Regions from separate parts of the Alkalimarinus coralli genome, predicted to be linked through region 1. Evidence: predicted binding sites of a transcription regulator. Region 1 holds the regulator's gene; the other holds the start of a gene.
The links. Region 1 encodes FNR, which switches genes on or off when oxygen is low (the NO sensors DNR and NnrR bind a similar motif). Its sites were predicted from a motif close to TTGATCTAGATCAA; they were not measured.

Region 1 (8,239 bases):
GCGAATACGGCCCAAGGGTTGTTAAAGTGATAAGCTTTAGCGAACCCTTGGGCCGTATTTGTTTCAGCGGTATGTTTTTGTTTTTAATTCTCTTACTGACGCATTAAAATAGCCTGATGTGTTTTGTCACGCTTAAATGTTCTCCCTATCTATGCTCCAGGAAGTTGTTGCGGTAAATCATGAATAATATGAATTCTGATACAGAGCTGAGTCAGCTTAAAGTCCCCCCTCACTCAATCGAAGCTGAGCAGTCTGTTTTAGGCGGTCTTATGCTTGATAACAGTAAATGGGATGTAGTGGCTGATAAGGTGGTTGAGGACGACTTTTATCGACATGAACACCGTCTTATTTTCAGGGTTGTTGCAAGGCTGGCTGGCGAAGGACAGCCACTTGATGTTGTTACGCTGTCTGAGGCGCTGGAAAAGCTCGGAGAACTAACCAATGCTGGCGGACTCTCTTATTTGGGTGATTTGGCTAAGAATACGCCCAGTGCATCAAATATAAGAGCCTACGCTGAAATTGTTAGTGAGCGGGCTATTCTCAGAAAACTGATCTCAGCCTCTGGAGAAATAACCGACTCTGCATTTAACACTCAGGGACGAACGAGTTCCGAATTGTTAGATGAAGCAGAGCGTAAAGTCTTTCAGATATCAGAGTCTAGAGCATCTGAGGGGGGGCCTCAAAATGTTAACCCAATTCTGACACAAACACTTGAGCGCATCGATGAGTTGTTCAATACCGATGATCCGCTGACGGGAACGACGACCGGGTTTAGAGATCTAGACGCCAATACTGGCGGGCTACAGCCATCAGATCTGGTTATCGTGGCTGCAAGGCCGTCTATGGGTAAGACGGCCTTTGCGATGAACCTGGTTGAAAATGCCTTGTTTGGAGCGGGTAAACCTGTACTGGTATTCAGTATGGAGATGCCATCAGATGCGATTGTTATGCGTATGTTGTCGTCTATGGGGCGTATCCATCAAGGGCGTGTAAGAAGTGGTAAGTTGGAGGAGGATGATTGGCCTCGTTTGACGTCAGCGGTTAGCTTGCTAAAAGACAAACCGCTCTATATTGATGACACTGCTGGCTTGAGCCCGACTGAGGTACGTTCAAGGGCGCGGAGGATTGCCCGTGAAACAAAAAGAGAGTTTGGCCTGATCATGATCGATTACCTGCAACTTATGCAGGTTCCTGGGAATACCGAGGGGCGAACCTCTGAAATATCTGAGATCTCTCGCTCGCTTAAAGCGCTGGCTAAAGAGTTGAAATGCCCGGTTGTGGCACTGTCTCAGCTTAACCGAAGTTTGGAGCAGCGACCCAATAAGCGTCCTATCAACTCGGATTTGCGAGAGTCAGGCGCAATTGAGCAGGATGCCGATATTATTATGTTTATCTATCGTGATGACTACTATAACGAAGATAGCCCTGATAAGGGGATTGCCGAGATTATTATCGGTAAGCAACGAAACGGGCCTACAGGAACCATCAAACTCGCCTTTCAGGGGCAGTTTACCAAGTTTGAGGATCTTGCCCACACTGATTACGATGGCGAGTTCTAATGACCCGACCCACCTTTGCCAAGATAGACCTTAACGCTTTTAAAGCAAATTACCAGCTGGCTTCAACGCTGGCCGGAGACGCGTTATGTGTTGCGGTTATTAAAGCCAACGGTTATGGTCATGGTATCTGTCAAATCGCACGAGCAATCCCTGATGCGCCTCTAGCTGTCGCCTGTGTCGATGAGGCAATAGCAATGAGGAAAAACGGAATTGATAACCCTGTGGTAGTGCTGGAGGGGGCCTTTTCGATTGAAGAGGTGTTATTAGCTGCGGAGCACAAACTGCAGTTGATTATTCACTCTGAATATCAGCTTGAGCAACTAAACGCGCTTACAGAGGTTAATCAACCTGTCGCTGTCTGGCTCAAGTTGAATACCGGCATGAACAGGTTGGGGTTCAAGCCCGCCTTGGCGCGCGAGTTGGTCTACAGGCTTAAGCAGACCCCGTTGGTTAAGCTTGTAGGGCTTATGACCCATTTCTCTAGCGCCGATGAGTTAGAGACTACAGAAACAGAGCGACAACTGGCGCTGTTTAGTTCGGTGGTTAATAATCTGGGCTCAATGTCTGAGGGGTTATTGTTGACTGCTGCCAATTCCGCAGCGTTGCTCGCCCATAAGTCTGCACATTTTGATTGCGTCAGGCCCGGAATCATACTGTATGGTTCTTCACCTATGCCGCACTTATCCTCAGAAGCCCTTGGGTTAGCCGCAGTCATGTCGCTTGAGTCACGTATTATGGCGATACATGAAGTGAATGCAGGGGATTGCGTGGGCTACGGTGGGACGTGGCGTGCGAGTCGCGAAACCAAAGTGGGTACCATTGCGGTGGGGTATGGTGATGGCTACCCGCGTCATGCCGAAACAGGTACGCCTGTATGGGTGGGGGACCGCGTTGTACCGCTAATAGGTCGTGTTTCAATGGATATGCTGACGGTTGACCTTACTTATCACCCCGATGCCAAAGTGGGGGATGCCGTCGAGCTTTGGGGCAAGAACGTTTCAGTCGACGAGGTTGCTATGTCTGCCGGAACGATTGGCTATGAGCTGCTAACGGGTGTTACATCAAGAGTGCCAAGGTTATATTCCGAAGAGTGACATCTTAACTTGAGTGATCTGTAGTAAGTCAATTCCTTCCAGCACTCGCTAATATACACTTCAGCTTTACAATAATTCCCATTTTCAGGATAAATTCAATGATCAGTTGGAAAGCGCTTATTATCGGGTTGGTAGTGACGATCTTGGTGGGGCTGTTCGGCCAGGCTATTTATGTGCTGCTAGCGTCATACATAGGCATGGCAGCGAGTGACTATGTATTTTTCTCAACCTATAAACAAGAAATTTGGTTTATCTTTGCAATGCTGGTTTATTGCCTGACGATGGCATTTGGAGGGCTTTTAACAGGTACGATTGCAAATCAAAAGCAAGCGTGGCACGCCGCAGCTGTTGGCTTCTTAGCGGGCGTTGCTTCGGTAACTTCCTCGGCAGAAAATAGTAGCATTACATTGATGGCGGTTGTTATGGTTGTACTGGGGGCTTTCTTTGCGTTTCTGGGTGGGTTGTTTGCTCTTCGTGTTATAGAGTCTGAAGATTGAAGACTTTAAGGGTAGACCTTAACCAATATCTCTAAATAAAAAACCTGACCTTGTTAAAGGCCAGGTTCTCTTATTGGTGTTTGGCTTAAAACTTACTGTAGGCTTAAAACTTATAGTATGCGCCTAGCATGTAAACGTAAGGGTCTACTTCAACATCAACATTTGCTTTTACTGTTCCCACATTGGTTTGCGCGGTAATTTCAGCATCGGCATCGATGTTGATCCACCAAACAGCTGCGGTTAGCCCGGCATTTTCTGTGATTTCATAGTTAAAACCCGCTTGTAGCGAAGCGCCAATTGAGTCATCAATATCAAGCTTGGTGCTTGTGGCTACCACACCTGGCGTACCAGTCAGGCCTGCCAATGCACCAATTGAGTTTGTTAGTGTATCTGTAGTTCCTTCGTCAAAGAAAATAGTGTAGTTGATACCGGCTCCAACATAAGGTTGGAACTTTGCGTCTGGCTCTGCCAGGTAATACTGCACACTGAGCGTTGGTGGAAGGTGCTTGGTGTCACCCAGTTTTCCAACGCCTGAGATTGCGCCAGCGCCAGAAATGTCGTGCTTGAATGGTGTTGCAGCAAGTAGCTCAATACCGATTCTGTCGGTCGCCATATAGCTGAATACTAATCCTAATTGGGTATCAGAATTCAGGCCTACTTTTGCACCAGTGGCAGGGCCCAGAGCCGGGGTATTTATAACAATGTCTGAGCTGGATTCTTGGGGATCGACAGTTGCGATACCGCCTTTAATGAAAATATCTCCTGCTTCATAAGCAAAAGCAGATTGGCTAATTAATAGTGAACCAGCAACAAGAGATGAAGTTAATGCATTTTTTAACATATAGCTACCCTGATTGAGTTTCGAAGTGATTAAGTTGTGATGGGCGCAGTGTAGCTATGGTGAATTTTGTTAAATTGACATATCGCAATAAAATAATATCGGCTATTGGTGGCAAGTGTGAGAAATGAAAATAAAATGAGATAAATCAAGTTAACTAAAGATACCTATAAGGAGGTATTTTTTTGTTGTGTTGTTTTGAGTAACTAATAAGTAGATATAAAAAAAGAGGCATTAAGCCTCTTTTTCGGGGAGGGGAGGTGTGAATTTATTCGCCTTTCATACACTTGCCGTGATTTTTAACGATATCTACAAGTGCATCCATATCTTCAAGAATGACCTCTCGCCCCTGAACTGAAATAAGCCCACTTTTTTGGAAACGGGTAAATACCCGGCTTACTGTTTCTACAGCAAGTCCCAAATAGTTGCCAATATCATTTCGGGGCATAGGGAGTCGGAACTGTGTGCCGGACAGCTTGCGTAGCTTGAATCGGCTGGAAAGGCTTAGTAACAGGGAGGCTATTCTCTCTTCAGCGGTGTTTTTACTAAGCAGCATGGTGAGTTGCCGACTGCCCTGAATCTCTTTGCTCATCAGCGAAAAAAAGTGGTGCTGGAGTGTTGGGATTTTAGCAGCCAGTGTTTCGAGTTGGCCGAAAGGAATTTCGCAGACGCTGGCGCGTTCAAGTGCTTTTGCTGAACAGCTGTACGAATCTGTATTGGTGCTATCGAGACCAATTATCTCTCCAGGGAGGTAAAAACCGGTTACCTGTTCTTCACCATCTTCGGTAACTGAGTAGGTTTTAATTGCGCCGCTACGAACTGCAAATAAAGATTTAAAGGGGGAGTGCTCCTTGAAAATATGATCTCCCCGGTTGATCGTCTTCCCTTGTTTTATGAGGTCTTCAAGGCGATCAATGTCATCTTTGTTAACTGCAATTGGAATGCACAGGTTGCTCAGACTGCACTGTAAGCAGGACTGATGGATACCTGTTGCTGGTTGCGGATCAATAGCTGCTATTTTCTCACTCATCTTCGCTTTACTCGGTTAATAGCTTTTATTCCATCAGGATAATCAATTTTTATGCTTTTTGGAACATAGATGAGGCAATTCTAGCATATAAACTTACTAGATATAGAAGGATAAGGAGGCAAATTGCAGGAACTAATACTTTAGTCTAATAAGGGTTAGTACTTGGGGCGGATATAACCTCCATAACCAAAAGGCAGCTGACCACTTTGTAGTTTCTGGTAGTACTGATCAAGCTGGTCGACGTTATGAGAAAACGAGTTTTCAATTAGGCTGGTCGCGCCTAAACCTATGCCAACTAAATCACCGGATATACCCTTGGACACTGAATTGTCCCTTGAGAATTTAACATGATTCAGTTTCTGGAACCCTGCTTCAATAAGCCTGTTTTCAAACTCTTTATGACAGTCACAGGTGGTTGTCTCTTCGGCTTCGACGCCTGAAAGGACTGATTGACGCTCTTCTTCGTCTATTAAGTAAATGGTATCCGGGTCGATACCAATTAACCCTTCCAGTTTTTCACTGAGCTGTTCGCATGACTCATGTTGTCTGGTAAGAAATCGTACGTTGACCGTTTTGAAGCCATACTGCTTGAATATTTTTACCTGGTCGGCTAAAAAATCAAAATCAATAGGGCCTTGATCCCTGTTCTGGGTGCCGAGGCAAATATGGTTAAAGCCCAAGCCTTTTATCAGCGCAATAATTGCATCATCCGCAGGCACTTTCTCCAGTTCAATGACATAGGTGCCTTCTTGTTCATTTTGTAGCGTAAAGGCTTTATTGAGCGAATACATAATCTCTGTCATTTCTGCCGGGCTTAGCAGTTGAGCAATCTCCCCCTGCCAGTGAATATAATTAATGCGGCGAGTTCTGGGGATTAGGTCACTCAGTAAACGAACTTCATGGAGCAGGTGGTCGATATAATTTCTAACCGGGGTGATTTTGCTTGTGGTGCTGTTATTTTGCTTAGGAAAACTGCACAACGTATTTTGCAGCGGCATAGACAAGCTTAATGCAAGTTCAGAGTTTGTTCTGTTGCTGTTGGTAATGATGTCAGTATAGCTCTGAAGACTAAACCCTCTGTCTTCAACGAATAGACCTGGCTTGTCCGGAGAGTCATATCGGAAACTATTTGTGCAAAATAGCCAGTCTTTGTGTGAAAAAATTTGTCTCATAGTGCGGCTTGTTGGGTATGCATTATCCCCAAAAACATCCTGTAGTGTTCGGTGGTCAGCTATTATTGGGGTAATCTTCTCAAATGGAGATCCCATTATTATTCCTAAATTTGTTCAACGCCCGAGGGTGGCATACTCACTAACATCTAATCTGGAAACTGTAGTCTACTCAACGACGTAATAGGGGTGTTGATTTGCATCAATAGACCTATTGATGTGCTATTTTTGGAAACCTTTGCATGACTACTTCGCTCATAACGTCGTGCAAAGGTCTCTTTCGGAAAAAGAATGTGTGGTAAGTGGTTGGTAAATCAATGGGGGGCAGGAATGGGCGCGTAGTCAGGGGAGGGAATAGCATCCATAGGGGATGTCTTGCCCCCTATGGATGAATAAAGCCTAGTGGCTTACTTTTCTAAATACCAACGTTGCATTGGTGCCGCCAAAGCCAAAGCTGTTTGACATGACAGTATTTAGTTTTTGCTCTATCGCGTTGCCGGTAATCACCGGTATTCCCTCTGATTCCTCTGTCAATTTTGTCACATTGGCGGTGGCTGCAATAAACCCATGCTCAAGCATTAACAGGGAATAAATCGCCTCATGAACGCCAGCCGCACCCAGCGAGTGGCCGGAGAGTGACTTGGTAGAAGATACCGGGGGAACATTGCTGTCAAAAACGGCCTTTACCGCCCGCAGTTCTGATACGTCTCCAACCGGGGTACTGGTGCCATGCGCGTTAATATAATCAACGGGGCTATCGACGGTCGCCAATGCTTCTTGCATGCAGCGTATTGCGCCTTCTCCAGAAGGTGCCACCATGTCGTATCCATCTGACGAGGCACCATAGCCTACTAACTCTGCATAAATAGGCGCGCCTCGTTTTTTAGCATGTTCCAGTTCTTCGAGCACCAGCATTCCACCCCCGCCAGCAATAACAAAGCCGTCACGGCTTTCATCGAATGGGCGCGAAGCCGTTTCAGGTGCATCGTTGTATTTAGTTGAGAGTGCGCCCATTGCGTCGAACAGCATGGATTGAGTCCAGTGTTCTTCTTCGCCGCCGCCAGCAAAAATAATATCGTGCTTGCCAGACTGTATCTGCTCCATACCATGCCCAATACAGTGGGAGCTTGTTGCACACGCCGACGATATTGAGTAGTTAACCCCTTTTATTTTGAATGCGGTAGCCAAACAGGCCGAGACTGTACTGGCCATAACTCTGGGAACCATATAAGGGCCGATTCGCTTAACCCCTTTTGCTTCCATTATTTGAGCCGCATTTACCTGGTTCTCACAGGATGCCCCGCCAGACCCGGCTATTAATCCGACTCTCGGGTTGGATATCTGATCTGCTGACAAGCCGGAATCCTGAATTGCCTGCTGCATGGCGATATACGCAAACGCAGAAGAGTCGCCCATAAACCGCAGCAACTTCCGGTCAATTAATGATGCCTTATCAATGTCAACAGAGCCTGAAATCTGGCTCTTGAACCCTTTCTCATGATACGACTCATTAAAACGAATGCCTGATCTGCCTTCTTTCAGGCTCTTTAGGACGTCTTCTTTAGTGTTTCCAAGGCATGAAACAATTCCCATGCCTGTAACGACAACTCTTCGCATTGGTTTTCTCAAGATCAATGAAGTGATTCGCCTATTTTAGCCAAATTTACTGCTATTAATAAATATGACAAAAGTCTATTTAGCAGGCTAAGTGCAATATGTATTGGTATGGCAGTGTCTATCGGGCGACTCTAATAGGGGAGAGGCGGATATTTAAGTCCGTTGATTAAGGAAGTGCTTGAATATTAGTATATCTATATGGTTATATATGGTTGTTTGTGATTATATATGGTTTTTATTAGTGTATTGGTCTTATGAAGCATCCAGTTGACGAGTTGGTCAGGTCTACATTAACGGGCGCGGCTCCGCTCTTTATTTTTGTGATATCTCTGGTTATGGGGAGTTTGGCGCTTACCTTCATGCCAAGAGAAGAGGAACCCCAGATAGTGGTTCCGATGGTTGATGTTCTTGTCGATGTGCCCGGACTGAGTGCAA
Region 2 (8,239 bases), 1.4 Mb from region 1:
TTCAACTTTTATCAGGTTGTCAGCTACGTATTGGGACAGCCTGTCCAGCTCGCCCTTAAAGTACTCAGAGAAATCTAATGAATGCTGTTCTCCGAATGCTTTCATATCGAGGCTGAAATGGCAGATGAGTTGCATAATCGCATCTTTTCGAATCAGGTCATCATCAGTAAGCCAAACTCCGCGCTTAACAGGCAGTAAGTCTTGATCTATAGCGCTATTGTATTCTTCAAGGTCGTGGTGGTTTTGATAGTAACACTGACCAACCTGGCTTATCGATGAGACGCCCATGCTGATAAGGTCGCAGTCACTATGGGTTGTGTAACCCTGGAAGTTTCGGTGAAGTTTACCTTGCTTTTGAGCAATAGCTAACTCATCGTCTGGTTTAGCAAAGTGATCCATTCCGATGTAGACATAGCCAGCATTCAGCAGTGTCTCAATTGTTTCGTGAAGAATGACGAGCTTCTGGTCAGGAGTGGGTAAATCTTCTTCGTTAATTCTGCGTTGTGGCATAAAACGATGAGGCATGTGTGCGTAGTTGAACACAGAAAGCCTGTCCGGGCTCATATCGAGCACACGTTTTACTGTCTCTGCAAATGTTTCCGGCGTTTGGAAGGGAAGCCCGTAAATCAGATCCAGGTTTATCGACTTAAATCCGAGCTCACGGCCTTTTTCCAAAACAAAACGGGTTTCCTCTTCAGATTGGACACGATTAACCGCTTTTTGAACTTTGGGATTGAAATCCTGAACACCTAATGAGATTCTGTTAAAGCCAATGTCTCTTAATGTACTTAGCGTATCTTCGCTGGCTTCTCGCGGATCGATCTCAATAGAGTAGTCGCCACTGTCATCATCGAGCAACCGGAAGTTTTTCCGAAGCTCTGCCATTAATTCTCGCATCTGCTCGTCGGCGATAAAGGTTGGAGTGCCACCACCCCAGTGCAGTTGCTCGACAATTCGGTTTTCGGCAAACAGGTCAGACTGCATCTTAATATCCTTATACAGTCTGTCCAGGTAAGGCTGTGCGCGGTCTCTATGTTTAGTGATAACTTTATTGCATGCACAGTAGTAGCAAACATGAGCGCAAAATGGAATATGCACATACAATGAAAGCGGCGCCGAGCTCCCTCTACACATATTTGAAGCGGAAACACAGTCTTTTGCACCAAACTCTCCATCGAATTGTACTGCTGTAGGGTATGAAGTGTATCTTGGGCCAGAAAGGTCATAGCGCCTTATTAGATCTTCATTCCAAATTAACTTGTCGATATTGTTCATGCTTAGGGCTAACCTGATAGGGGTGGAATAGGTTCAAAGTATGCTGCTCAGTATAGCGGCATCTATAAATGGGTCGTTGATACATATCAACGGATGCTTTTTGCGTATTTTATTACTTGTTCACTAGGCGGCAAGTGATTGGACATACGGCAGTGTCCATACGCCGTAAGTTATTAGTAAAACGCCTGACACTGATCTAAAACCGGTGCTTTTTATCAGCCAGGATGTCCTTTCGGCGAGAAGGCCTGTAGTCATAATAGCGGGTAATGTTCCTAGACCGAAGGCAACCATTAATATTGCAGAGGTAAGAGGGGAGCTCGCCATACTTGACCATACAAGTGTTGAGTATACCAGTCCGCAGGGTAGCCAGCCCCAAAGAGTCCCCAGCAATAGTGCATTTTTTAAACTCTTAACTGGTAGCAATTTCTTAGACAGGGGTTGAATTCTTTTCCATAAATGACCTCCTGTTTTTTCAATGATGACCAATCCATTGCCCCATCCGGCGATATAGATCCCCATCAGCACTAATAACACTGCCGCAATATTCCGAAGTGCAAAAAATACAAATGAGCCCTGTTCTGCAAGTAGCCAGCCAAAGCTCCCAACAATAAATCCGGCGAGGGAGTAGCTAAAAATTCGACCGGTGTTATAGAAGAGTAGCGTTGTAATAAGGCGTTTCTGGTACCCTTCACCGGTAGGAATTGCCATTGAAAGTGCCCCGGTTATCCCGCCGCACATGCCAATGCAGTGTGTGCCACCAAGAAGTCCGATGATGAATGCGGTGCTAAGTTCGAGCGTGTTTTCCATATGGATAAAGGTCAGGGGCTGTTGAAATGCTATGATGAAGTACGTTCATCTTCACTAAGGGGGCGCTCATTCTCGGAAGCAGTTTCCTCTGTTGGAGGGATCATATCTTTATCATCATCATAAAGAATGCTATGTGCAGGCCCCTCAAGATCATCAAATTGGCCGCTTTTTACTGCCCAGCTAAACACCATTACAGCTAGAGTGATTAAAACAATCGATAAGGGGATCAGCGCGTAAAGAATTTCCACGGTAACTTCCTCAAATGGGAGTGGCAGGTAAATTATACCGAATTATGCTGCGGCTAGATACTCAGCGGTTTATTCAGCCCAGTGGTTACAGCTGCATTAGTTTCTGAGTCTCATTGCGTTACAAACCACGATGAGTGAGCTAGCAGACATTCCAATAGCCGCAGCGTATGGCGGTATCATACCGGCCGCTGCCATAGGCAGAGCAATCAGGTTGTACCCTATGGCCCAGCTAATATTCTGGCGGATAATATGCCGAGTCTTTTTCCCAACGCATAGCGCGAGTGGTAGCGTTTTTAGGTTGTTAGACAGTAGAATGGCATCAGCCTTCAGTTTTGTTAGGTCATTAGCATTACCCATGGCTATCGATAACTGGGTTCCTGCCATTACCGGGACATCATTTAGTCCATCGCCTATCATGACTGCATTGCTACCTGTTGCTTGTATTGACTGCATATATGCCAATTTGTCTTCCGGTGTTGCGCCGCCAATTGCATTGCTAATACCCAGCTCCTGGGCTGTAGATGAGACTGAGCCGGACTGGTCTCCACTTAAAAGAGAGCACCTATAGCCTTGAGCGTTTAAGTTGCCAATAACTTCTTTGCTTTCGTCTTTTAGTCTGTCTTCAATCTGAAACCAGCCAAGAAGGCCGCCAGGTGAGGTTAGAGCAAGCCACTGCCCATCAGTAGGGGGCATAAAAGGCGATTTTAACTTGGAGACTATCTGAGCTGCATACTTTGCGTGTCCCAGTCTGTATGTGGTGTTGTCGATGACGCCTTCGACGCCTCCTCCGGGGGTAGCAACAATGGCGTCGGCAATAACCGTTGTTTTATCGCGAGAGAAGGCCTTTGCTATCGGGTGCTCTGAATGCTGCTCCAGGCTCGCTGCAATTGAAAGTAACGCTGAGGCATCGAGATTTGCTTTTGGCACAATGTCGCTAATAACAATTTGCCCAACAGTAAGCGTACCGGTTTTATCAAAAATAAGCTCATCGGCCTGCGCCAGGGACTCTAATACGTGGCCTCTGGTAATCAGAAACCCATTAGACCGTAGCAGGTTTGTGGCTGCAGTGAGCGCCGTTGGTGTTGCAAGAGACAGTGCACAAGGGCAGGTGACGACCAGAACAGAAAGTGCAATTGAGAAGGCATCCTGAGAGCCCTGTAACCACCAATAGACAAAAACCGATGTTGTTATAACAAGTACTGCGGCAACAAAGTAGCTAGCGACCTTATCTGCTATCAATGCAGTTCTGGGCTTTTCTCCCTGAGCTCGGTTCAGGAGTCTCATAATAGAGCTCAACCGTGCATTTTGGCCAACCGCAGTAATTGATACTTCAATCATATTCTCAACATTGCTGGTGCCCCCAACAACGATATCTCCGACGTGTTTTTCAATAGGCATAAACTCGCCGGTTAAGGCAGATTCGTCGACGCTGCTTTGGCCTTTGGTTATGACCCCGTCTGAGGGAATGGGCGTGGCAGGCTTTATACGCACTATATCTCCTACCTTGAGATCCTTGGCTGCAATCACCACCTCTTCTCCATCAACAAGTTTTATCGCTGATGGGGGAATAAGGTTAGTTAATTGAGAGATTGATTGACCTGATTTCAATCGGGCCTGGCTTTCCAAAAAACGGCCAAGTAGAAGGAAAAAAGTAAACATGGCGACGGAGTCGAAATATACGTCTTCTCCGCCAAATATGGTTATAAACACGCTTGAAATATAGGCAATAGATATTGCAAGCGAGACAGGAACATCCATCGTCAAATGGCGTGTTTTTATATCTCTGAGAGCCGCTTGGAAAAAAGGGCGTGCTGAGTACAGAACAACAGGGGTCGTTACTAAAAGGCTAACCCAGCGGAACAGCAAGAGAAAGTTATCGGAAATTCCGCTGACCATACCAACGTAAAGTGGTACAGAGAACATCATGTTTTGCATCATTGCAAAGCCAGCTACTCCGAGCCTGATGATAGCTCTTTTTCTTTCCTTATTTAGAATTTCCTCTTCCAGGTTGGGCTTGAACGGGTGTGCTTTATAGCCAAGCTGATACACCATCATGAGAATATTGCTAAGCTTTATCTCTTCAGGGTTCCAGCACAGAGCTGCTCGCTGTGTGGTATGGTTGATCGAAAAAGAGTCTACCCCGACCTTTGACGATATGTGCTTTTCCAATAACCATATGCAGGCAGCACAGGTAATGCCCTCTATGATGAGCGTTGCTTCATTGCGAGCGTGACTGTTATCAGTTGAAGAAGCCGGGATGACAAACTCTTTTTGCAGCTCAATGTTATCATAGAGCCTCAACTCGTTTAGTGTTGTCTCTTCAATTTCCTGAGGGGTAACGGATGGCTGACTTCTATGCTGATAAAAGCCCTCCATCCCGCTTTCTGAGATTAATTGTGCAACGGCTTTACAGCCATGACAGCAGAATGCATGCTCTTCACCTGAGATAAGTAGACTTATTTCGGAGTTACTGGGATTGGGCTCCCCACAGTGATAGCAGAGCCCTGAATGTTGTCCCATTTATGAGCCCGATTCGAGTACAGTAGGAGTGGAGCTTGGTAGGGCTGTTTGGCCTTTCAACCTCCAGCTTGAATCCTGCGCAATAACATCAACATACCAACGGCCAGTTAAAGGAGTCGCCAGTTGAGTCGAGTAGACGTACCCTGGTTCAGGTAGGAGTTTTTGTTCGATATCCTGGCCATCGACGGTTGGGTGAAGCAGTTTAAGTGTTAAGAATGAGGGCTGAGTGGGTAAGTCTCCATCCAGAATGAGAGAGACTCGTCCGGCCTCGCCAAAACGTAGTTCAGCACTCAAATTAAGGTCTTTTGCCTTATTGTCCATCGCAAGACTTTGATTTATCGCAAGCCCATCTTTGTAATAATTGTCACTGACAAGGGAGTTTTCTGATGTAACTGCGAGATAGATCATAATGGCACAATAAATAATTGTGACCAAAGGGATTACGATTAGAAACCATGGCCAGAACTGCTTAAACCAAGGTGTTGTGTCTCTATCAAAGTTTGTCATATCAGGCTGCTTCTACATAAAACTAAAGAAATCGAGGGGCACATATTCGTGCCAGCACTCAATATGGGATTATCTCAATTGTATCCGTCAAAACCAAGCGTCAAATGCATATTGACTCTTGGTTTTGGGATTGATTCGAGAGCAAATTAATAACTAAGCGGGCCAAGAAAACGACTGTCTGATGTTGCTTTAACAGACTTGTCATCGTTGGCAATAACGACAAACTCAATGTCATGGTTGGTTTGTGTCATGTTAGCGGGGTCGACTTCAATACTTGTGGGTAAAGAGTAGACTTCACCTGAGTTTACCGTGAACCTTGTCTCTGTCGAGATTGATAGACCTTCTATACCGGTAACCGCCAGCTCAAACTCACGCGGCTGGTCAGACATATTAATGACCTTAAGCGTGTAAGAGTTTTCTACCAGGCCCATTCCGGTTAGTTGGTATAGCGCACCGCGGTCTTTAATAACATCAAGACCCAATGGTACTCTGGATGTTACCCCGTAGATGACAGACGCAATCATAAACAGCAGCATCAAACCATAACCCACTGATTTTGGGCGAACAAGATGGCTCTGCTTTCCTTCTAGTGAGTTCTCGGTGCTGTAGCTGATAAGCCCTTTCGGATAATTCATCTTGTCCATTATCTGGTCACAGGCGTCAATGCAGAGGGCACAACCAATACATTCATATTGAAGACCATCGCGAATGTCAATTCCAGTAGGGCATACCTGGACACACATTCCACAATCGACGCAATCCCCTAGTCCTGCTTGTTTGGGGTCAGCAGATTTTTTCCGGCTGCCTCGCGGCTCCCCCCGGTTGGGGTTGTATGAAACAACCATTGTATCTTTATCAAACATTACTGACTGGAAACGTGCGTATGGGCACATGTAAAGACAGACTTGCTCCCTTAACCAGCCCGCATTAATGTACGTGGCAGCAGTGAAAAACAGGATCCAGAAGTAAGCCCAGCCACCGATAAAGTTAAAGCTGAAAAAGTCAACGACCAGCTCACGAATAGGGTAAAAATAACCAACAAATGTTAGCCCAGTCGCGAAAGCGATTAGAAGCCATATACTGTGTTTAATAACTTTTTTAAGGGTTTTAGAGGCGTCATTGGGTGCTTTGTCCAGTTTAATTCGCTTATTTCTGCTCCCTTCGACTTTCTCCTCAGCCCACATAAAGATGAATGTCCATACGGTTTGAGGGCATGTATAGCCACACCAGATGCGGCCAAACAGTGAGGTGATAAAGAACAACCCAAAGGCACAAATGATGAGAAGCCAGGAGAGCAAGACAAAGTCCTGGGGCCAGAATGTTTCGCCAAACAGGTGGAACTTCCGACCAGGAATATCAAAATATATTAGCTGTTCACCATTGATCGAAACCCAGCAAAAAATAAAGTACATGCTCATTAAGAGCCACAGTGAGGCGGTTCTGATTCGTTGAAATACACCGGTTATTTCTTTTACATATATCTTTTTCCTTGAAGCATAAAGATCAATTGTCGTTTCTTCAGGCTTTTTCTTAGGAGAGGGATCTATGTTTTTGACAGGAATATTGGCGCTCATTGCACTCACCGTATTTTAATCTGTTTAGCAATGGAGTTTGGTTTAACTACATTGCATAAAAAGACTAGTGGAGTCGTTTGGATTAACTAACGTTTGCTACCGATCAATCTCTATTAATGAGTTTTTGCGCTGTTATCGGTCAAATTAAGCGCTTCTGATTCTAGCTTTGCTAGAAAGTTAGAGGAGGGGCGTTGCACCCTCCTCAACTAACCTATTTGCCTTGTGAAAGGCTATAAATATAGGCTGACAGCACATGAACCTTCTCTTCACCAAGAAGCTCATTGTGGGCTGGCATTACACCAGCACGACCAAACTCAATTGTTTGTTTGATCATCGATGGTGTGCCACCGTAGAGCCAAACATTATCTGTTAAGTTTGGAGCACCCATTGCCAAATTGCCTTTTGCATCAGCTCCGTGACAAGCCGCGCAAGCAGTTTGGAACATCGCTGCTCCACGCTCACTTGATGCTTTGTCTTCAGCTCTGTTGCTAAACGCCAAAAGGTAGTTTGTTAGATCATCAATGTCAGACTTTGACATTGCAGGATTTAAACCTTTTGCTGGCATATTCCCGTTTCTACCGTGCCCAATCGTTTGTTTGATAGCATCAGCAGAGCCACCATACAACCAATCAGAATCAGTCAGGTTTGGAAAGCCTAGTGACCCTCTAGCGGTTGAGCCGTGACATATCGCACAGTTGTTTGCAAACAGACGCTGGCCGACTTTAAGCGCAGCTGGGTCTTTTGAAAGATCTTCAACTGACTTCTCAGCGAATGCGGCAAATATTGGCCCGTATTCAGCGTCTGCTTCTTCAACTTCTTGTTCCCACTGGTTGGTAGAGGTCCAACCAAGAAGGCCAGGGTATGAACCCAAACCAGGGTAAAGAGCATAGTAAGCTAGCCCGAAAAAGATTGTCGCAAGAAACATGTAGAACCACCATTTTGGAAGTGGGTTGTCCAGTTCCTCAATGCCATCATAGGTGTGGCCCGTTGTTTCTTCTGTTTCAGTATTACTTGTTTGGCTCTTTCGGGTTGCGTATAGAAGCCACCAGCAACCGAAGACGCTACCCAAACTGATGATTATGATCCATGCGCTCCAAAAACTACTCATGGTCTTTTTTCTCCGTTTCGATCGTAGTACGTTTGGCTATCTCTTCATCTTCAAAAGGCAGATTAGCCGCGTCATCAAAGTTTTTTTTACGCTTTGAGCTATAAGCCCAAAGGCAAATACCGATGAACGCTATCATTACCAATATTGTTGAAATGCCACGTAACGTATTAATATCCATGATGTATTACCGCTTGTTCTTG

Region 2: ccoG (cytochrome c oxidase accessory protein CcoG) is a predicted target of FNR. The motif match lies at 7,025-7,038, and genes of this name have one in related genera.

What each region holds. Positions count from the first base shown of each region.
Region 1 covers NZ_CP096016.1:2,851,180-2,859,418, reverse strand. The annotation lists gene dnaB (replicative DNA helicase) at 180-1,559, shown strand; gene alr (alanine racemase) at 1,559-2,653, shown strand; gene MY523_RS12805 (hypothetical protein) at 2,752-3,150, shown strand; gene MY523_RS12800 (OmpW/AlkL family protein) at 3,254-3,991, opposite strand; gene fnr (fumarate/nitrate reduction transcriptional regulator Fnr) at 4,257-5,018, opposite strand; gene MY523_RS12790 (hypothetical protein) at 5,174-6,286, opposite strand; gene fabB (beta-ketoacyl-ACP synthase I) at 6,587-7,804, opposite strand; gene MY523_RS12780 (efflux RND transporter permease subunit) at 8,059-8,239, shown strand, end outside.
Region 2 covers NZ_CP096016.1:1,488,074-1,496,312, forward strand. The annotation lists gene hemN (oxygen-independent coproporphyrinogen III oxidase) at 1-1,275, opposite strand, end outside; gene MY523_RS06610 (sulfite exporter TauE/SafE family protein) at 1,399-2,082, opposite strand; gene ccoS (cbb3-type cytochrome oxidase assembly protein CcoS) at 2,112-2,330, opposite strand; gene MY523_RS06620 (heavy metal translocating P-type ATPase) at 2,427-4,850, opposite strand; gene MY523_RS06625 (FixH family protein) at 4,851-5,357, opposite strand; gene ccoG (cytochrome c oxidase accessory protein CcoG) at 5,504-6,931, opposite strand; gene ccoP (cytochrome-c oxidase, cbb3-type subunit III) at 7,143-8,039, opposite strand; gene MY523_RS06640 (cbb3-type cytochrome oxidase subunit 3) at 8,032-8,217, opposite strand; gene ccoO (cytochrome-c oxidase, cbb3-type subunit II) at 8,224-8,239, opposite strand, start outside.